4 regions of the Blautia sp. HCN-20427 genome follow, and region 1 is predicted to be linked to each of the others. Evidence: predicted binding sites of a transcription regulator. Region 1 holds the regulator's gene; each other region holds the start of a gene.
What was found. The regulator Rex, encoded in region 1, represses fermentation and respiration genes when NADH is low (regulators of the CRP and FNR family bind a similar motif). The targets are predictions, from matches to a motif close to ATTGTTAANTANTTAACAAT.

Region 1 (5,406 bases):
GCTTTTTTTGCAGCCTGTGACAGTTTTTCGGCCATAGACAGCTTAAATACTGTGGGACGGAAGTCCTCCTGTACAATCCGGTCGTAATCTTCTTCGTAAGTATAGCCTAAAATAAGAATGGGCTTTTGAATCCCTGCCCGGCGCAGCTCCATACCCTCGTCCACAGTCGCAACCGCAATTCCCCAGATATAGGGATAAGATTCGATTTCTTTTGCCAGGGGTATGGCACCGTGCCCATAGCCATCCGCTTTCAGCACAGCTATAATCTGTGTGTCTTTTTGCAGGTTTTTCTTTATGTTTTCCAGATTATATGCAATGGCGTCCAGGTTGATGTTTGCCTGGATTCTTTTCTGTATCTTCATAATTGTCCTTCTTTCCTGTTAAAGTTCCTTCAGAATCTCTCCTGCAGCTTCTAAAATATCACCCGCCAGCATAGCGGCTCTGCCCTTTTTCTCTGCTGCCAAATCTCCTGCCTTTCCATGGAGATAAACACCTGTGCAGGCTGCCTCCCATGGAGAAAGTCCCTGAGCCAGAAGCCCCAGAATCAGTCCGGTGAGCACATCTCCGCTTCCGGCTGTCGCCATACCGTCATTGCCGCACAGATTGATACAGGTTTCCTCTGTTCCCCGGCTGATAATCGTTCTGGCATCTTTGCACACCAGCAGGACACCCAGTTTCTTTGCCGTTTCTTTGGTAATCGTCAGAGGATTTTTCTTCCATTCTTTTACAGAGATTCCCGTCATGCGGGCAAATTCTCCCAGATGAGGGGTCAGTATCACCGGAGCTTTACAGCTTTTTAAAAGCTTTTCCTTACCCTTTAGCAGATTCAGGCCATCTGCGTCAATAACCAGCGGTTTGTCTGCGTATTTCAAAAGAGTCTCTAAAAGTCTTTCCGCCTGAGGAGAAGTACCAAGACCGGGACCAATGCCGGCCACATCAGCCCAGCATAGGTTTTCTCTCACCAGGTTTTCCATATCCGCAGCGTCCTCATAAAGTGCCAGCATGGCTTCAGGGAAGCAAGTAAACAACCCCCTGTTTTCTTTTGGCGTACAGAGTTTCAGCATACCTGCGCCGCTTCGCAGAGCAGCCTGTCCGCTAAGATACGCTGCGCCGAAAATTTCCCGGCTGCCTGCGGCCAGAAAGACCTTGCCGAAGCTGCCCTTATTGCCGTCCGGTTTTCTGGTGAGTTTTTTAAGTTCCCTGTCCGTACAGGCAAAAAGCTCTGGAGACCTTTTGTCTTTGCGGTAAATGCCCACATCTGCCGTAAGCAGTTTTCCGGCATAGGCTGCACCGGGATACAGGCAGAGCCCTGCTTTCTTATAGGCAAAGGTAACGGTAAGGTCTGCCCTGACGGCACAGCCCCATACCGCTCCTGTATCTGCGTCAATACCGGAAGGGATGTCCACGGCTGCGATTTTCCCTGAAAAATCCTGTAGTTTTTCTATGGTTTCCCGGTAAAGACCCGAAACTTCCCTGGAAAGCCCTACACCCAAAAGAGCATCCACGATAGTAGTATATTCATGTACACAGAAAGTCTTGACAAAGGAAATTCCATAATTTCTGCCAATTTCTATCTGCGTTTTCATTTCTTTTGTAAAATGTTCCGGATTTCCCAAAATACAGACATGTACCTGATATCCTGCCAGAAACAAAAGCCGGGCAATGACCACACCGTCCGCCCCGTTATTTCCGGAACCGCACAGCACCAGCACTTTTGAAAGGGGAAGCCCCTCTTTTTTCATACTCTCAAAGACCTGCAGTCCCGCCCGCTCCATAAGTACCAGAGAAGGTACTCCCATGGTTTCTATGGTGTAGGCATCCAGTTCCTTCATCTGCTTTCCGGTTACAATCTCCTCCATGTTTCACCCGTCCTTTTTCCTTGCGTAAAGCGAAAAGGCTGCCGCAAAATCTCTTTTACATTTTACAGCAGCTTTTTACGTTGTTATTTTTTTGGATGTTCGTTTTCATAACAATTCAGATTATAAGACAGACGCATTAAACTTTCGGAAAGATGTACATTTTCTACGATAACATCCTCTGGTACATCCAAATCCAGATGTGCAAAATTCCAGATAGCCCGAATTCCGTTTTTTACCAGTAAATCAGCTGTCTCTGCCGCGTTGTTTTTCGGCAGGGTCAGCGTGGCTATATCCACATTCTGCTCTTTTAAAAACTCTGGAAGCTCGTCCATCATACGGATTTCATTTCCTCTGATGGAAATTCCTTTCAGTACCGGATTCACATCAAAGATACCTACAATTTTAAAGCCTCTTTTTTCAAATTTTACATAGTTGGCAAGTGCCTGTCCAAGATTACCGGCACCAATGATAATCATGTGGTACGTCTTGTCCAGTCCCAAAATTTTTCCGATTTCATCATATAAATAGGGAACATTATATCCATAGCCCTGTTGCCCGAAGCCGCCGAAATTATTCAAATCCTGACGAATCTGAGACGCGGTTACCCGCATCTTTTCGCTTAACTCATTGGAGGATATTCGTTCTACGCCTTCTTCTATAAGCTCACCTAAGTATCTGTAATATCGGGGTAGTCTTTTAATTACTGCCTTTGAAATGGATTTTCCCTCCATAACAACCCTCCTGTATTCAAAATACATATTTCTACGCTCCATTATAGTGTATTGTTAAATTAAAGTCAATTAATTTTCGTTTCTCTGTTGTCAAACCTGTATTTTTCGATATAATAAATAGGACAGCTTTCGTAGCTGTACGGAGTTTAAAGGAGATAATTATCATGATACTTGCATGTCAGAATATAGAAAAATCTTTTGATGGCGTTACCCTGCTGGCAGACGCCAGCTTCCATATTGAAGAGCGGGAAAAAGCCGCTTTGGTGGGCATTAACGGGGCAGGAAAATCCACGCTTTTTAAAATCATTGTGGGGGAACTTCCCCCGGACAGCGGGCAGGTTATTTTAGCCAAAGGGAAAACCATGGGCTATCTGGCTCAGCACCAGGAGCTGACCAGCGACTTGTCTATTTATGACGCTCTTTTGCAGGTAAAGCAGCACATTCTGGATATGGAGGTGCGTATGCGTCAGCTGGAGAAAGAGATGAAATACACCCAGGGAGAAGAATTGAACAAGATTATGGAGGCCTATTCCCGTCTGACCCATGAGTTTGAACTGGAAAACGGGTATGCCTACAAAAGTGAACTGACCGGAGTCTTAAAGGGACTTGGCTTTGCAGAGGAAGATTTCGGCAAAATGATTTCCACACTTTCCGGGGGACAGAAAACCCGTGTGGCCCTTGGCCGTCTTCTTTTATCCAAGCCGGATATCATCCTTCTGGACGAGCCTACCAACCATTTGGACATGGATTCCATTGCGTGGCTGGAAACCTATCTTTTGAACTATCCGGGGGCTGTCTTTATTGTATCCCATGACCGCTATTTCCTGGATAAGGTCGCCACGAAAATTGTGGAAATTGACAATACAAAAGTTACGTCTTTTACAGGAAACTACAGCGCCTACAGTGAAAAAAAGGCTATGCTTCGAAGAGCCGCGTATCAGGCTTACTTAAACCAGCAGCAGGAAATCAAACACCAGGAAGCCGTCATTGCCAAATTAAAGTCTTTTAACCGGGAAAAATCCATACGGCGGGCAGAAAGCCGGGAAAAAATGCTGGATAAAATAGAAGTATTGGAAAAGCCTGTGGAAGTGGACGATTCCATGCGGATTACTTTAAAGCCTCGGGTGATAAGCGGCAACGATGTGCTGACTGTAGAACACCTTACCAAGTCCTTTCCCTCTCTCCCGCTTTTTGAGGATTTAAACTTTCAGATTAAGCGGGGTGAGCGGGTGGCTATTATCGGAAGCAACGGGACGGGAAAAACCACGATTTTAAAAATTTTAAATCAGGTGATTCCTGCGGACAACGGCAGCTTCCGCCTGGGCAGCAAAGTACATATCGGATACTACGACCAGGAACACCATGTACTCCACATGGAGAAAACCATTTTTGAGGAAATTTCCGATGATTATCCAAAGCTGACGAATACGGAAATCCGCAACCTGCTGGCCGCCTTTCTCTTTACCGGAGATGATGTGTTTAAGCCGATTTCTGCTTTAAGCGGCGGGGAACGGGGGCGTGTGTCTTTAGCCAAACTTATGCTTTCCCAGGCCAACTTCCTGATTCTGGATGAGCCTACCAACCATCTGGATATTACTTCCAAAGAAATCCTGGAGGAAGCCTTAAATAACTATGAAGGTACCGTGCTCTATGTGTCCCATGACCGTTATTTTATCAATAAAACAGCCACCAGGATTCTGGACTTGACCAATCACAAACTGGTAAACTATATCGGCAATTACGATTATTATCTGGAAAAAAAGGAAGAACTGACTGACATCTATGCCCCCGAAGTCCGGGAAGAAGTTTACACAGAAACCGTATCTGCCACGAAAATGGATTGGAAGCAGCAAAAAGAGGAGCAGGCCCGTCTTCGGAAACGGGAAAATGATTTAAAGAAAACGGAAAAGGCCATTGAAGAACTGGAGCAAAGAGACAGTGAAATTGATGAGGAAATGGCAAATCCGGAGGTGGCCACTAATGTGGCAGAATGTGTCCGCCTTTCCAAAGAAAAGGCAGAAATTGCCGAAAAACTGGAAAAGCTGTATGAAAAATGGGAAGAGCTGGCTGAATAAGCGGCTCTTCCCATTTTTCAAAATTTTTCGTAAAGAGGCAGATTTAAAGTGCAGCTTCCAGCTCTTTTCGGATTTCACAGATAAAGTCCCGGCTGTTCAAAACCGTAGGGGCAGGAATACTGGTAATCAGCGCCAAATCTTTGGTCATTCTTCCGCTTTCAATGACGTTTACTGTAGCTGCTTCCAGTTTGTCTGCAAAATGCTGCAGTTTCGTGTTGTCATCCAGTTCTCCTCTTTTTCTAAGAGCTCCGCTCCAGGCAAAAATCGTTGCCACCGAGTTGGTAGAGGTTTCTTCCCCTTTTAAGTGTCTGTAATAATGGCGCTGTACTGTGCCGTGCGCTGCCTCATATTCAAAATATCCCTTGGGCGATACCAGCACAGAAGTCATCATAGCCAGAGAACCAAAGGCAGAGGAAACCATGTCACTCATAACATCTCCGTCATAATTTTTGCAGGCCCAGATAAAACCGCCTTCTGCTTTCATCACTCTGGCTACTGCGTCGTCTATGAGGGTATAGAAATAAGTCAGTCCTGTTTTTTCAAAGGCTTCTTTATATTCAGTATCATAGATTTCCTGGAAAATATCTTTAAAGGTGTGGTCATACTGTTTGGAAATGGTATCCTTAGTGGCAAACCACAAATCCTGCTGAGTATCCAGGGCATAAGAGAAACAACTTCTGGCAAAACTTTCGATAGACTCGTCCAGATTGTGCATACCCTGCAGCACACCTGCGCCCTTAA
Region 2 (5,406 bases), on a different contig from region 1:
TTCCCATCTTCACCGGTGCCGGGTCTGCGTTGTAGCGCATCACATGCTCAATGAGCAGGGCATTTGCAATACCGTGAGGCAGGTGATGGTAAGCACCTAATTTATGTGCCATGGAGTGGCATACACCCAGGAACGCATTGGAGAAGGCCAGACCTGCAAGGGTGGAAGCATTTGCCATTTTTTCTCTTGCAATAGGGTCATCTGCGCCTTTTTCGTAAGCGGAAGGCAGGTAGTCAAAGATTAATTTGGCTGCCTTTAAAGCCAGACCATCGGTGTAATCCGTAGCCATAATAGAAGCATAGGCTTCCAAAGCATGGGTCAGTGCGTCAATACCGGAAGCGCTGGTCAGTCCTTTTGGCTGTCCCATCATATAATCAGCATCAATAATAGCCATGTTTGGCATTAATTCATAGTCTGCAATGGGCCATTTCGTTCCGGTTGTGGCGTCTGTAATAATCGCGAACGGTGTTACCTCAGAACCGGTACCGGAAGAGGTAGGAATAGCAACCATCATAGCTTTTACACCCATTTTTGGGAATACGTAAACTCTCTTTCGGATATCCATGAAATCCATAGCCAAATCTTCAAAATTGCATTCCGGATGTTCGTACATCAGCCACATGATTTTAGCAGCATCCATAGCAGAACCGCCGCCCAGGGCAATAATGGTGTCAGGAGCAAAGGCTGTTAATTTTTCCAGACCTTTCTGAGCGCACTGCAGTGTAGGATCCGGGGCAACTTCAAAGAAGCAGTCATAAGTAATTCCCATTTCATCCAGTTTGTCTGTGATTGGTTTGGTGTAACCATTGTTATATAAGAAAGTATCGGTAACAATAAAGGCTTTTTTCTTGCCGTATACGTTTTTCAGTTCATCTAAGGCAACAGGCAGGCAGCCTTTTTTGAAGTAAACTTTTTCCGGTGTTCTGAACCAAAGCATGTTTTCTCTCCTTTCGGCAACGGTCTTCACGTTCAACAGGTGTTTCACTCCTACGTTTTCAGAAACAGAGTTTCCACCGTAAGAACCACAGCCAAGAGTCAGGGAAGGCGCCAGCTTGAAGTTGTATAAGTCACCGATACCGCCGTGTGCAGAAGGTGTATTTACCAGAATACGGCAGGTCTTCATACGGTCAGCAAATTTGTTCAGCTTTTCTGTCTGCGATGGGTGCAGATAGATAGAAGCAGTATGTCCGTAGCCGCCGTCTTTTACCAGCTGGTCAGCCATATCCAGGGCGGTATCGAAGTCTTTTGCTTTGTAAAGAGCCAGAACCGGTGACAATTTTTCATGGGCAAAAGGTTCGGAAATATCTACGGAAGTTACTTCACCAATGAGAATCTTGGTATCAGAGGGAACAGCAACACCTGCCATTTCCGCAATGACTGCCGCAGGCTGTCCGACGATTTTAGCGTTTACTGTGCCGGCTTCTGTAAGGATGATTTTCCGTACTTTATCCAGTTCTTCTTTGTTCAGTACATGGCAGCCGCGTTTGATAAATTCAGCTTTTACTTTATCATAAATATCAGCCAGAGCTGTTACAGACTGTTCGGAAGCACAAATCATACCATTGTCGAAAGTCTTGGAATGAATAACGGAATATACCGCTGTCTGAATGTCACAGGAACTGTCCATAATAACCGGTACGTTTCCAGGACCTACGCCGATAGCCGGTTTGCCGGAGGAATACGCAGCCTTTACCATGCCCGGGCCGCCTGTAGCTAAAATAACATCAACAGATTTCATTAATTCATTGGAAAGTTCAATGGTGGGTTCTTCAATGCAGCCGATAATGCCTTCCGGTGCCCCTGCTTTTACAGCAGCTTCCAGAACGATTCTTGCAGCCTCTGCAGTACATTTTTTTGCACGGGGATGAGGGCTGATAAGAATGGCATTTCTGGTCTTTAAGCAGATAAGGCACTTAAAGATTGCGGTGGAGGTTGGATTGGTAGTTGGGATAACTGCGCCTACAACTCCTACAGGCTCTGCGATTTTCTTAATTCCATAGGAGGTATCCTGCTCGATGACGCCGCAGGTTTTCACTCTTTTATAAGTGTTGTATGTATATTCTGCCGCATAGTGGTTTTTGATAACCTTATCTTCCAGCACACCCATACCTGTCTCTTCACAAGCCAGTCTTGCAAGAGGAATACGCATTTTGTTGGCAGCCATAGCCGCTTCAAAAAAGATTTTGTCCACCTGCTCCTGGGTGAATGTGGCAAATTTTTTCTGGGCTTCTCTCATAGAAGAGATTTTAGCCTGAAGAGCCTCGACACTGTTAATGGTTTCCGGTACTTTTGTTTCTGCTTTTTTAGCCATGGGAAATCCTCCTTAAATTAATTAAATAATAATTTTAATACAGTGTGTTGCAATAGCAGGAAGCATCTGATTTCCTGTTTTATTGATAAATATTTAACAAGTGTTGAGGCTATTATATCTCGTTGTTAAATATTTGTCAATATCAAATTCTAAGAAAAAAGGAAATACTGAAGTCGTTTTGTATGCCCTTATTATACCATAAACAGTGAGAAATATAAAGAAAAAAGATTGTTAAAATTAAAATTATCAGAAAATAGAGAAGAAGAGGATTTGAATACAATATTCTGGAATTAATGTACATTTCCATAGGTGAAATTGATAAAAAAATAACATAGCGACAAAAAAGAAGAACTGTTCACAGGAACAGCTCTTCTGGTTATAGAAAATATAGAAGAATTATTTTTTCAGATTCTGTCTTTTCCGAAGTCTGGAATCCAGGATTTTTTTACGGATACGCAGGGTTTCCGGTGTGATTTCCAGAAGTTCGTCCGTATCGATAAATTCCAGGGCCTGTTCCAGGCTGAGGATTTTCGGCGGCGTCAGCTTTAAGGCTTCGTCTGCGGAAGAAGAGCGGGTGTTGGTCAGATGTTTGGTCTTACATACGTTCAGTTCAATATCCTCCGGCTTGCCGCTCTGTCCGATAACCATACCGCTGTAAACTTTTTCGCCGGGGCCGATAAACAGAGTGCCTCTGTCCTGCGCGGAAAACAGACCATAGGTAACGGATTCGCCTGTCTCAAAGGCAATTAAGGAGCCCTGTTTACGATACTGCATGTCTCCTTTGTATGGAGCATAGCCGTCAAAGGCTGTGTTCAGAATGCCGGAGCCTTTGGTGGAGGTCATAAATTCTCCGCGGAAGCCGATAAGTCCTCTGGAAGGAATGTTGAATTCCAGGCGGGTAGTGCCGTCGCTGGCGGGGCTCATGCCCTGCAGTTCACCCTTTCGCTCGCTGAGTCTTTGGATAACCGTACCGGAAAATTCTTCAGGAACATCTACATAAGCGATTTCCATAGGCTCCAGTTTACGGCCTCTTTCGTCCTCCTGATAGATGACCTCTGCCTTGCTCACAGCAAATTCATAGCCTTCCCGGCGCATGTTTTCAATCAGTACGGATAAGTGCAGTTCGCCCCGTCCGGACACCTTGAAGCAGTCGGTGCTGTCCGTATCCTCCACCCGCAGGCTGACGTCTGTGTTTAACTCTCTCATGAGGCGTTCTCTTAAGTGGCGGGAGGTTACAAACTTTCCTTCCTGTCCTGCAAAAGGACTGTCGTTGACCATGAAGTTCATGGAAATCGTAGGCTCTGAAATTTTCTGGAAAGGAATGGGATCCGGATTTTCCGGTGAGCATAAGGTATCTCCGATATGGATATCTGCAATGCCGGCAATGGCAACAATAGAGCCAATACCAGCTTCTTTTACGTCTACCTTGTTCAGACCGTCAAATTCGTAAAGTTTGCTGATTTTTACCTTCTTCATTTTGTCCGGGTCATGATGGTTGACCAGCACCACTTCCTGGTTCACGCTTAAAGTGCCGTTTTCCACCTTGCCCACACCGATACGGCCCACGTATTCATTGTAGTCAATGGTGCTGATAAGGGCCTGAGTAGGCGCTTTTGGGTCGCCGGTAGGAGCCGGGATGTATTTTAAGATGGTTTCAAACAGAGGAACCATGTTTTCCGGTGTGTCGTTTAAGTCCAGAACCGCATGACCTGCTTTTGCGGAGGCATACAGGAAGGGACAGTCAAGCTGCTCGTCAGAGGCATCCAAATCCATAAGAAGTTCCAGGACTTCATCTATAACCTCATCAGGACGCGCTTCAGGACGGTCGATTTTGTTGATGCACACAATGACATGAAGGTCTAATTCCAGTGCTTTTTTCAGAACGAATTTGGTCTGGGGCATAGCGCCCTCAAAAGCGTCTACCAGAAGGATTACGCCGTCCACCATTTTCAATACACGTTCTACCTCACCGCCGAAGTCCGCATGGCCGGGTGTATCAATAATGTTGATTTTGGTATCTTTGTAATATACAGCGGTATTTTTTGATAAAATGGTAATGCCGCGTTCTCTTTCAATATCATTGGAGTCCATAACACGTTCCTGTACGGCCTGGTTTTCACGGAATACACCGCTCTGGCGTAAAAGCTGGTCTACCAGAGTGGTTTTGCCGTGGTCAACGTGAGCAATAATGGCTACGTTTCTGATATCTTCTCTTGCTGTTTTCATAAATAACCTCTTTTCTTTTAAATCAACAGATTTCAGTTGTTTTTATGCAGTAAACAGAATTTCCGCCGGAAAACCGGGGAAAAGCCTGTGTTTTCGGTAAAATCCGGATTTCATTCTATCACACTTGCTTCTAAATACAAAGGGGAAATAAAAATTTTTTGAAAAAAATAGAAAATGTGGTTCTAAAAGGTGCCGGGGCTGAATAAACATAATACAGACAAGATACGAGAAAGAGGAGAGGGAAAAAATCATGGCAGATAAAATTATTGAAAACAATCAGGTGTCAATTATGGGAAAGATTGCATCCGGCTTTACCTTCAGCCATCAGGTGTATGGAGAGGGCTTCTATCTGGTGGATGTGCTGGTAAAGAGACTAAGCGATTCAGAGGACAGAATTCCGCTGATGGTTTCCGAGCGTCTGGTTGATGTCACACAGGATTACGAGGGAGAGTACATTATGGTGCAGGGACAGTTCCGGTCCTATAACCGCCACGAGGAGAAGAAAAACAGGCTGGTGCTTTCTGTTTTTGTAAGAGAACTGTCTTTTGTGGAAGAGGAAGATGATACGGTGAAGACGAACCAGATATTCCTGGACGGATATATCTGTAAGCCTCCGGTATACAGGAAAACCCCTCTTGGAAGAGAGATTGCGGATTTGCTGCTGGCAGTGAACCGGCCTTACGGAAAATCCGATTACATACCCTGTATCTGTTGGGGAAGAAATGCCAGATATGCGTCTGCTTTTGAAGTGGGCGGACATGTTCTTATCTGGGGAAGAATCCAGAGCAGGGAGTATATTAAGAAATTAAGTGAAAGTCAGACCGAGAAGCGGACGGCTTACGAAGTATCTGTGAGCAAACTGGAATATG
Region 3 (5,406 bases), on a different contig from region 1:
CCGTAAATAAGTGGGATGCCATTGAGAAAAATGACAAAACCATCTATAAATTTACAAATAAAGTGCGGGAGACTCTTTCCTATATGCCGTATGCAGAAATTATGTTTATTTCCGCCCAGACGGGACAGAGAATTCCAAAATTATTTGAGACGATTGATATGGTGCTGGAAAACCAGACGCTGCGAATTCAGACAGGCGTGTTAAACGAAATCGTCACTGAGGCTATTGCCATGCAGCAGCCGCCGTCTGACAAGGGGAAACGCCTGAAAATCTTCTATACCACACAGGTAGCTGTCAAACCGCCGACCTTTGTTATTTTTGTCAATGACAAAGAATTAATGCATTTTTCTTATACCAGATATCTGGAAAATAAAATCAGAGAAGCCTTTGGGTTTAAAGGAACTTCCCTGAAATTTATTATTCGCGAGCGCAAAGAAGGAGAATAAAAAGAAATGTTGGTGCGAATGATTTGTCTGGCAGTGGGATATGTATGCGGACTGTTTCAGACGTCTTATATCTATGGAAAAAAGCAGGGGATTGATATCCGGGAACACGGCAGCGGCAATGCGGGAAGCACCAATGCCCTTCGGACACTGGGAAAGAAGGCGGGGGCGCTGACGCTTCTGGGAGACTGTCTAAAGTGTGTAGCGGCTATCTGGATTATCCGTCTGATTTTTGCCTCTCACGGAGGCAGTGATTTGCTTTTGCTGGAGCTGTATGCGGGAGCTGGCTGTATTCTGGGACATAACTTTCCTTTTTATCTGAACTTTAAAGGGGGGAAAGGAATTGCGGCTTCTGTGGGACTTTTGCTGGCTCTTGACTGGAGACTGTTTCTGGTTTGTGCGGTGCTGTTTTTCGGTGCGTTTTTCCTGACCCATTATGTGTCCCTGGGCTCCCTGCTGGCCTATCTGGGATTTGTCATTGCCTTGATTGTGTTTGGACAGATGGGAACTTATGACTGTACGCAGAGGGCGCTTTACGAAATGTATGTTGTAGCGGCAGGACTTATGCTTTTGGCATACTGGAGACACAGACAGAATATTGTGCGTCTGCTTCACGGAAATGAAAACAAAATTTTTCTTGGAAAAAAGAGGTGAATGCTTTGGCAAAAGTAAGTGTACTTGGAGCAGGAAGCTGGGGGACAGCCCTTGCTGTCTTGCTGACCCAAAATGGTCATGAAACGATTCTGTGGTCTCACAGACAGGAGCAGGCAGAAGAACTTGCCAATAAGCGGGAGCATGAGGCAAAACTCCCGGGAGTCACCCTTCCGGAAGAACTGGAAATTACTGCTGATTTTGAGAGGGCTTTGACAGGCCGGGATGTGCTGGTGCTTGCTGTGCCTTCTGTAGCTGTGCGGAGTACGGCGCGGCGCATGTGTCCTTATATCAAACAGGGACAACTCATTGTCAATGTGGCAAAGGGCATTGAAGCCCATACACTCACCACGCTGACGGATATGATAGAAGAAGAGATTCCCGGTGCCCAGGCCTGCGTTCTCTCCGGACCCAGCCACGCAGAAGAAGTGAGCCGGGGATTGCCTACCACCTGTGTAGTAGGTGCAAAGAAATGGGAAATTGCAGAATATCTGCAGAATATTTTTATGAATCCTATTTTTCGGGTATACATCAGTCCTGATATTCTGGGTATTGAGCTGGGCGGAGCGCTGAAAAATGTCATTGCCCTGGCAGCGGGAACGGCAGATGGACTGGGATACGGTGACAATACCAAGGCGGCTTTAATCACCCGGGGGATTGCGGAAATTTCCCGTCTGGGAATTGCCATGGGAGCCAGAGCCGATACCTTTTACGGGCTGTCCGGTATCGGGGATTTGATTGTAACCTGCGCCAGCCGCCACAGCCGCAATCGGAAAGCCGGTTTTCTCATGGGACAGGGAAAGACCATGGAAGAAGCCATGGCAGAAGTAAACATGGTGGTAGAAGGCGTTTATTCTGCAAAGGCGGGGCTGGAACTCTCCCAGAAGTACCAGGTGGAAATGCCGATTATCCATCAGGTAAACAAAGTGCTGTTTGAGGGAAAAAATCCTGCAGAAGCAGTGAGAGAACTTATGGTAAGAGATAAAAAAATAGAATCCTGGGACAGCGCCTGGGAATAGGGATAGAAATATAAAAATTCTGCCCCGTCAAAGCACATATGGGAAGAAATCCTGGTGTGTGCTTTGACGGGGCAGAGTTTATTTTATGTACGGAACCATATCCTCGGGGATTCCGGCAACTCTCTGACCGGCATCCATGGCAGCGATAGCAGTCATCTCTTCTTCAGAAAGAGAAAAATCGAAAATTTCGCTGTTTTCTTTTAAACGTTCCGGATGTACAGATTTGGGGATAACGGCGATTCCCTGCTGGACGAGCCAGCGCAAACCTACCTGGGCCGGAGATTTCTGATACCGTTTGCCGATTTCCAGCATTAGAGGACTCTGCAGATAGGCGCCTCTTGCTAAAGGGGCATAGGCCTGCATAGCGATACCGTTTGTCTGACAGTAAGCAAGCAGTTCCGGGTGATTGAACAGGGGGTGAAATTCTATCTGGTTTACGGCAGGAAGCACATCAGAAACGGTTTTTAACAGTTCTAAATCCTGTATGGAAAAGTTGGATACACCAAGAGATTTTATTTTTCCTGCAGCCTGGAGCTTTTCCATGGTTTTCCAGGTGTCGCAGAAGCATCCGGGTACAGGCCAGTGAATCATGTATAAATCCACATAGTCCAGCCCCAGCCGTTCCAGGCTCCGGTTGAAACTGTCTTCGATATCTCCAATGCGCTGTGCGGTATTCCAGATTTTTGTAGTGACGAATAATTCTTCACGGGGAATGTCCAGGGCTTTTATGGCTTTTCCAACGCCCTCTTCGTTCTTATAGAAAGAAGCTGTGTCGATTAAGCGGTATCCCAAAGCTGCAGCAGAGCTGACAGCCTGTTTCAATTCTCCGTCATCGGTTGCTTTATAAACCCCAAGTCCAAGCATGGGCATTTCTTTCGTATCGTTTAACTGAATTACATGGTTGTCAAAAGACATAAACGAACCCTCCTTAAAAACTCCTGTTTAGTATACCACGAAAATGTGAAAAATGTGATACGATTTTATTAAATTCCTTTATGAAAAAAAAGATTGTTCAAAAATATACAGAATTCGTGGGGAAGATGAGGGAAAACTGCCGTATGGCGGTGGAAATATAAAGGAGAGGGAGGGCAGACAAAACAAAGAGAGAACGGGAGAAGAAAAAACAGTTTTGGGGAAATGCACAAAATGCAAGATGTCAAGAGGGGATTTTTGAAAAAATTTACGGGTTGGACACAGAAAAAAACATAAAATATCTTGATAAAAATATGGAAAACAGGTATAATGAGAACAATTGATAAATTATTGTCATTCATTGCGTCCAAAGCCAAAAAACGGGCGCAGAAAGGATAGGAATATGCATTTAATTAAAGATGAAAATGGAAATGTGATTCCTCATGGAGGAGATGAACATCATCACGACCATGGTCATAACCATGAGCATTGCGGCAGCTGCGAAGACGGCTGTTCCGGAAACTGCACAGACGAAGTTGTGGCATTGCTGAATTATATGCTGTCTCACAACGAACACCATGCAGAGGAATTGGACCAGATGGCTGAAAATCTGAAAAAGATGGGTATGGAGGATGCGGCAAAGACAATCAAAGAAGGCGTGGCAGACTTCCAAAAAGGAAATATGCGTCTGGGACTGGCTTTGACACTGGTAAAAGAACATTTAAAGGAGGCTTAAAATATGTGTCTTGCAACTGTTCAGAAAGAAAGTGACAATACCGTAATCTGTAAAATGGTAAGCCGTATTGATGTGGACGGAGATAAAGTAATACTCCGGGATATTATGGGCGAAACCAAAGTGATTGAAGGAAAAATCCTGATGGTAGATTTGGCAAACAGCCTTGTAAAGCTGGATTGCGAGTAATGATTTTAAAGGGTAAAACCTTAAAATAATATATTACAATATGCGGAGGTAGAAATTATGAAATTATCAGATGCAATGAGAGAGAAAATGCTCCTTTCCTTTGAGCTTTTCCCGCCAAAAACAGACAAAGGAATGGAAAATCTTCCAGGTACAATCGAACATCTTTGCAAGTACAAACCGGAATATATTTCTTGTACATACGGTGCCGGCGGTACAAACGTTGGAAAGAACATGGATGTCTGTAAGATGATTAAAGACGCAGGAACGATTCCGGTAACACACTTTACCTGTATCGGAAACACTGCAGAAGGAATTAAAGAACAGCTGCAGAATTACCTGGACAACGGTGTGGACCATATGCTGGCTCTGCGCGGCGACCTTCCTTTCGGATGGACAGGTACCGGCGGCGATTTCGCTTATGCAACAGACCTGGTGGCATATGTTCGTAAAGAGTTTGGTGATAAAATCGAAATCGCAGTAGCAGGTTCACCGGAAGGACATATTTCCTGCCGCAGCCTGGAAGCTGATATCGCTGTTTTGAAACAGAAACAGGACAACGGCGCTGACTACATCATGACACAGCTTTGCTGGGATATGGAACAGTTCAAATACTGGTTAGACGCTATCCGCTGCGCAGGAATCACAATGCCTGTAGATGTTGGTATCATGCCTATCTTAGATCAGGCTGCTACCATTAACATGGCTCTGTCCCGTAACGCGTGCGTAATGCCTCGTGAACTTTGCGAAATCATCTCCAGAAACTGGATTTTCCCGAACCCATTCGTAAAAGATCCATTCGATGCAGATGTAGAAGGCAAGAAAGAAAGATTCAGAGAAGCCGGCATTGAATACACAATCCGTCAGATTGATGAATATCGTGCATGCGGTATCGAAGGTATCCACCTGTACGCTCTGAACAAATGGAAAGACGTATCTGAAATCATTGACCGTTCCGGTCTTCGTACATTAGTGTAATTTGAAACAGTATAGTATAGAATTTGGGAGGTGCCCTTTATGGCGCATGTAATTGCGGTTGCCGGAAAAGGCGGCGTAGGTAAGACAACATTGACCGGACTTATCATTCAGTATCTTGGTGAAAAGGGAAAAGGTCCGATTCTTGCAGTAGACGCAGATGCAAATTCAAATCTGAACGAGGTTCTCGGTGTAGAAGTAGAAGCTACGCTGGGAGAAGTTCGTGAAGAGGTGGCCAGGTCAGAAATGGCAAAGGACAATCCGATTCCGGCAGGAATGACCAAAGCGGATTATATGGAATTTAAGTTTGATGATGCGCTGGTAGAAGATGATGATTTCGACTTGCTGGTTATGGGACGGACACAGGGGAAAGGCTGCTATTGTTTTGTAAATGGACTTTTACAGGCGCAGTTACAAAAACTTCAGAGACATTATCCGTATATTATCGTGGATAATGAGGCGGGTATGGAACACATCAGCAGGGGCG
Region 4 (5,406 bases), on a different contig from region 1:
TATTGATTTGCTGGGATTTGACGCCCCGGAGAGAATGTAAGGAGAAAAGGAGACAAGTATGAAAGATACAAATTGCGCGTACTGCATGGAGGGAACACTGGTAGATGCCTTCGGAATTAAAATATGTGAACTCGAGACTTCTAAAGTATATTTGTTCAAAGAACAGAGCCATCCGGGAAGAGTGATTGTAGCCCACAAGAAACATGTGAGCGAAATTACAGAGCTGACAGCACAAGAGAGAGCAGCTTATATGGAAGATATTAACAAAGTAGCCCAGGCGGTACATCAGCTGTTCCACCCGGATAAAGTGAATTACGGAGCGTACGGAGATACAGGGCATCACCTGCACTTTCATCTGGTACCGAAATATAAAGACCAGTATGAATGGGGCGGAACCTTTGCCATGAATCCTGCTGAAAAAACTCTGACAGAAACAGAGTATGCGGATATGGTGGAAAAATATAGAGAAGTGCTTATGAAATAATCTCAGGTTATGGAAAAAGAACGAGGAATCCAAGACAGCAGGAGAACAGAAGCTGTCTATGGATTCCTTTTTTGAACAGGCCGTTTACACAAACAGAAAAAGACTGCCGCAGCAGCCTTTTTCTAAGAATTTTAAATTATTCAGAAATTATTCCTGAGGACCAGCAGCAACTAATGCTTTACCAGCTTCGTTTCCTTCGTATTTAGCGAAGTTCTTAACGAATCTCTGAGCCAGGTCTTTTGCTTTTGTTTCCCATTCGGAAGCGTCAGCATAAGTATCGCGTGGGTCAAGGATGTTAGAATCTACACCAGGAAGTTCTGTAGGTACTTCAAAGTTGAAGTGAGGAATCTTCTTAGTAGGAGCGTTTAAGATATCTCCGTTTAAGATAGCATCGATGATACCACGGGTATCTTTGATGGAGATACGTTTTCCTGTTCCGTTCCATCCTGTATTTACCAGGTATGCTTTTGCGCCGCTCTGTTCCATTTTCTTAACAAGCTCTTCTGCATATTTTGTTGGGTGCAGTTCCAGGAAAGCCTGGCCGAAGCAAGCTGAGAAAGTTGGTGTAGGCTCTGTGATTCCACGTTCTGTACCAGCCAGTTTTGCTGTAAATCCAGACAGGAAGTAGTACTGAGTCTGTTCCGGTGTCAGGATAGATACTGGAGGCAGTACGCCAAATGCATCTGCAGACAGGAAGATAACTTCTTTTGCTGCCGGTGCGGAAGAAACAGGGCGAACAATGTTTTCAATATGGTTAATCGGATAAGATACACGAGTATTTTCTGTTACGCTCTTATCTGTGAAGTCGATTTTTCCTTCGGAATCCAGAGTAACGTTTTCAAGAAGAGCGTTACGTTTGATTGCGTTGTAGATATCTGGTTCGGATTCTTTATCCAGATCGATAACTTTTGCGTAGCAGCCGCCTTCAAAGTTGAATACGCCGTTGTCATCCCAGCCGTGTTCGTCATCACCGATAAGAAGACGTTTCGGGTCTGTGGACAGAGTTGTTTTACCTGTTCCGGAAAGACCGAAGAAGATAGCTGTGTTTTCACCGTTTAAGTCTGTGTTTGCAGAGCAGTGCATGGAAGCGATACCCTTTAACGGCAGGTAGTAGTTCATCATAGAGAACATACCTTTTTTCATTTCTCCGCCGTACCATGTATTTACGATAACCTGCTCACGGCTTGTAATGTTAAACATAACAGCTGTTTCGGAGTTTAATCCTAATTCTTTGTAGTTTTCTACTTTTGCTTTGGAAGCGTTGTATACGATGAAATCAGGCTCAAAGTTTTCCAGTTCTTCTGCTGTAGGCTGGATAAACATATTTGTAACAAAGTGAGCCTGCCAAGCAACTTCTACGATGAAACGGATAGCCATACGGGTATCTTTGTTTGCGCCGCAGAAAGCGTCTACAACGTACAGTTTTTTATTGGAAAGTTCTTTGATAGCCAGGTCTTTTACAGTAGCCCATGCTTCCTGTGAAGCCGGATGGTTATCATTTTTGTATTCGTCAGAAGTCCACCATACAGTATCTTTGGAGTTCTCATCCATAACAATATATTTGTCTTTAGGAGAACGTCCGGTGTATACACCTGTCATTACGTTCACTGCGCCAAGTTCACTTTCCTGACCTTTTTCAAAACCTTCCAGTTCCGGTTTTGTTTCTTCAGCGAATAATAATTCATAAGAAGGATTGTGAACGATTTCAGTCGTTCCTGTGATGCCGTACTTGCTTAAATTCAATTCTGCCATCTTACATGTACCTCTCTTTTCTTTCATAATAATCACCGGAATTCAGCCTGAAAAACAGGCTTCCGTGATATTCCTTTTCAGAGAAACCAGTAACCTGGTTCTCTTTTCTATTATACATATTTACCTCAATAAATCAATAAAAAAAATATAGATTTTATAAAAATTGTTTAAATTTTAACGACTTTTACCCTTTGACCGGGAAAAACATAAATGCTATGATGTAATATAGAAAAAACAGGATGAAAAAGGGAACGGAGGAACATGAAAAAGATATTGCTGATTGAGGATGACAGAGACTTAAATACCGGGCTCACCTGTGACTTGGAATTGGAAAATTACCGGGTCTGTTCTGCATTTACATTGGGAGAGGGCATGGAGATTCTTACACGGGAAGAAGTGGATTTGATTTTGCTGGACGGGAATCTGCCCGATGGGGACGGCTTTGATTTCTGCAGGGCCGTAAAGGCAGAACAGGATATTCCCGTTATTTTTCTCACAGCCAGGGATATGGAACGGGACGAGATGAAGGGCTTTGACTGCGGTGCGGATGATTATATCACAAAACCTTTTAAAATGCCCATTCTGCACAGGAGAATTCAGGCAGCTCTGCGGAAAAGTGGAAAGACGGCAGACAGGGCTGTGTATGACGATGGATATCTGAAAATAGATTTTGATAAAATGACGGCTGTAAAAGGCGAAGAAAGCCTTTCTATGACGCCCACGGAATATCGGATTTTACGGCTTCTTATTGCCAATGCAGACCGGGTGATGACAAAAGGGCTGCTGCTGGAAAAAATCTGGGACCAGGGCGGGAGCTTTGTGGATGAACATACAGTGGCTGTCAATATCAACCGTTTAAGAAAGAAGATAGAAACCCCTGTGCGCTCTTACATTAAAACTTTGTATGGAATGGGGTATCAGTGGAAAGGCGGGAAATAAAAGTGGAAATTATTTTGCTGGCGTTTTCTTTTTTCTTTTTTCTCTTTGGGCTGTTTCTGGTGTTTTATGCCAGAAGGGGAGTTCTTTCGTATACTTCACAAATCATGGAATGCCTGGAAGCCATGATTGCAGGCAAGAGGAATATTGTATTCCAGGAAAGTCAGGAAACGCTGATGGGTAAAATTCAGATGAGAATGCGTCGCCTTTATGAAATCATAGAAATGAAATCGGAGGAAAACCTTCGCCAGAGAGAACAACTGGAATCCATGATTTCCGACATTTCCCATCAGGTAAAGACTCCTATCGCAGGTATTCGTATGTATCACAATCTTCTGGAGAGAAGGGGGATTTCTGAAGACCAGAGGGAGAGATTTCTCCAGGCCTCGGAACATCAGGTTGATAAGCTGGAGTTTTTTATGCAGAGCATGATTCGAATGTCCCGAATGGAAACAGGACTGATTAAGGTGCAGCCAAAAGAACATTCTGTCTATGAACTTCTGGCAAGGGCTATCTGTGATGCTGCCTTAAAGGCAGAGGAAAAAGGAATTGAAATCCAAGTTTCCTGTGAGGAAAGCCTTCGGGCGTATTTTGATAAAAGATGGACACAGGAAGCCGTGTTTAATGTGCTGGACAATGCCATTAAGTACACCGGACAGGGAGGAAAATTGTGGATTTCAGCGGAAAAGACAGATTTTTTCGTGAGAATAAAAATCCGGGACAATGGAAGAGGTATTCCGGAAGACAGACTTCCCCATATTTTTAAACGTTTTTACAGGGAACCGGAGTCTGCAGAGACAGAAGGTATAGGCATTGGGCTTTATCTGACCAGAGAGATTGTCATGCTCCAGAAAGGTTTTGTGGAAGCCCACTCCAGAGTTGGAGAAGGAACGGCTATTTGTATCCACCTGCCTGTAGAGCAGTGAAAGCAGAAAAAGAAATTATCTCAATTCTGTTACTTTTTTGAGAACAGTTTGAGATAATTTTTTTGTATGCTGATAGCATCAAAGGAAAGGAAGGTACTAAGATGGATTATATTTTAGAAACAAAGGATTTGAAAAAATATTACGGACAGGGGACAAATGTGACAAAAGCCCTGGATGGAGTAAGCGTTGCAGTGGAAAAAGGGGAATTTGTATCTGTAATTGGTACATCAGGCAGCGGAAAATCTACTATGCTTAATATGCTGGGCGGTTTGGACGTTCCCACCTCGGGAAGTGTGAAAATCAGAGGAAAAGAAATTGCAAAAATGAATGATGAGCAGCTTACGGTTTTTCGCAGAAGGAATATTGGTTTTGTATTTCAAAATTACAATCTGGTGCCCATTCTGAATGTATATCAGAACATTGTGCTGCCGATAGAACTGGATGGGAACAAGGTAGACAGAACCTATGTAAAGGAAATTATCAGGGTTCTGCATTTGGAGGAAAAACTGGATAATCTGCCGAATAATCTTTCCGGAGGACAGCAGCAGAGAGTAGCCATTGCCAGAGCGTTAGCGGCAAAACCAGCTATTTTGTTAGCAGATGAACCTACCGGTAATCTGGATACCCGCACCTCCTTGGAGGTCATGCAGCTTTTAAAAATGACTACAACGGAGTTTGGGCAGACGCTGGTGATGATTACCCACAATCCGGAATTGGCTCAGATAGCGGACAGAATGCTTCATATTGAAGACGGAAAGATTACAGAATAAGGGGGCAGGAAGTATGAAGCTGTTGGAAAATAACAATCGGAAGTTTATGAAAAACTTGTCGGGAAGCTGCCTGAAAGCCAATAAAAGCAGAAATGGGATTGCGGTACTTGCCATTATTTTGACGGCGGTTCTTTTTATGGGGCTGACTACGGTTATGGAAGGTACGCAGGTATCCATGAAAAATCAGATGCTTCGTCAGGCAGGAAGCCGTTTTATGGTGTCCTTAAAAGGTCTGTCAAAAGAAGAAGCAGAGACTCTGGCAAAGGATTCCGTGTTTTCAGAAGCCGGAGTAGAGCACTATGTGGCTAATGTAAATAACCAGGAACTGAGAAACATTCACGCATTGGCAGGATGGGTAGATGAAACTACGGCAAAAAACAGTTTTATGGAGTTAACAGAGGGGCATTATCCTAAAAAGGAGAATGAAATTGCCTGTGATACGGAAATTCTTAAGCTGTTGGGAGTTTCCCCCAAACCGGGCAGCACCGTTACTTTGCAGTATTCTATAGGAGAGGAAAAGCTGGAAAAGAAAATGACC

Region 2: adhE (bifunctional acetaldehyde-CoA/alcohol dehydrogenase) is a predicted target of Rex. The motif match lies at 2,393-2,412, and genes of this name have one in related genera.
Region 3: WKT17_RS13820 (cobalt transporter) is a predicted target of Rex. The motif match lies at 3,365-3,384, and genes of this name have one in related genera.
Region 4: pckA (phosphoenolpyruvate carboxykinase (ATP)) is a predicted target of Rex. The motif match lies at 2,399-2,418, and genes of this name have one in related genera.

The regions. Positions count from the first base shown of each region.
Region 1 is NZ_JBBKBX010000023.1:47,274-52,679, reverse strand. Features, by position in the region: gene alr (alanine racemase) at 1-362, opposite strand, end outside; gene WKT17_RS13240 (NAD(P)H-hydrate dehydratase) at 381-1,859, opposite strand; gene WKT17_RS13235 (redox-sensing transcriptional repressor Rex) at 1,943-2,590, opposite strand; gene abc-f (ribosomal protection-like ABC-F family protein) at 2,755-4,665, shown strand; gene WKT17_RS13225 (NADP-dependent isocitrate dehydrogenase) at 4,709-5,406, opposite strand, start outside.
Region 2 is NZ_JBBKBX010000027.1:17,181-22,586, forward strand. Features, by position in the region: gene adhE (bifunctional acetaldehyde-CoA/alcohol dehydrogenase) at 1-2,311, opposite strand, end outside; gene typA (translational GTPase TypA) at 2,708-4,537, opposite strand; gene WKT17_RS13955 (single-stranded DNA-binding protein) at 4,788-5,406, shown strand, end outside.
Region 3 is NZ_JBBKBX010000026.1:27,202-32,607, forward strand. Features, by position in the region: gene der (ribosome biogenesis GTPase Der) at 1-446, shown strand, start outside; gene plsY (glycerol-3-phosphate 1-O-acyltransferase PlsY) at 453-1,097, shown strand; gene WKT17_RS13810 (NAD(P)H-dependent glycerol-3-phosphate dehydrogenase) at 1,103-2,113, shown strand; gene WKT17_RS13815 (aldo/keto reductase) at 2,192-3,028, opposite strand; gene WKT17_RS13820 (cobalt transporter) at 3,429-3,761, shown strand; gene WKT17_RS13825 (CooT family nickel-binding protein) at 3,765-3,947, shown strand; gene WKT17_RS13830 (methylenetetrahydrofolate reductase) at 4,005-4,922, shown strand; gene WKT17_RS13835 (ATP-binding protein) at 4,962-5,406, shown strand, end outside.
Region 4 is NZ_JBBKBX010000001.1:8,857-14,262, reverse strand. Features, by position in the region: gene argS (arginine--tRNA ligase) at 1-40, shown strand, start outside; gene WKT17_RS00060 (HIT family protein) at 59-484, shown strand; gene pckA (phosphoenolpyruvate carboxykinase (ATP)) at 632-2,236, opposite strand; gene WKT17_RS00050 (response regulator transcription factor) at 2,498-3,175, shown strand; gene WKT17_RS00045 (sensor histidine kinase) at 3,178-4,098, shown strand; gene WKT17_RS00040 (ABC transporter ATP-binding protein) at 4,200-4,868, shown strand; gene WKT17_RS00035 (ABC transporter permease) at 4,882-5,406, shown strand, end outside.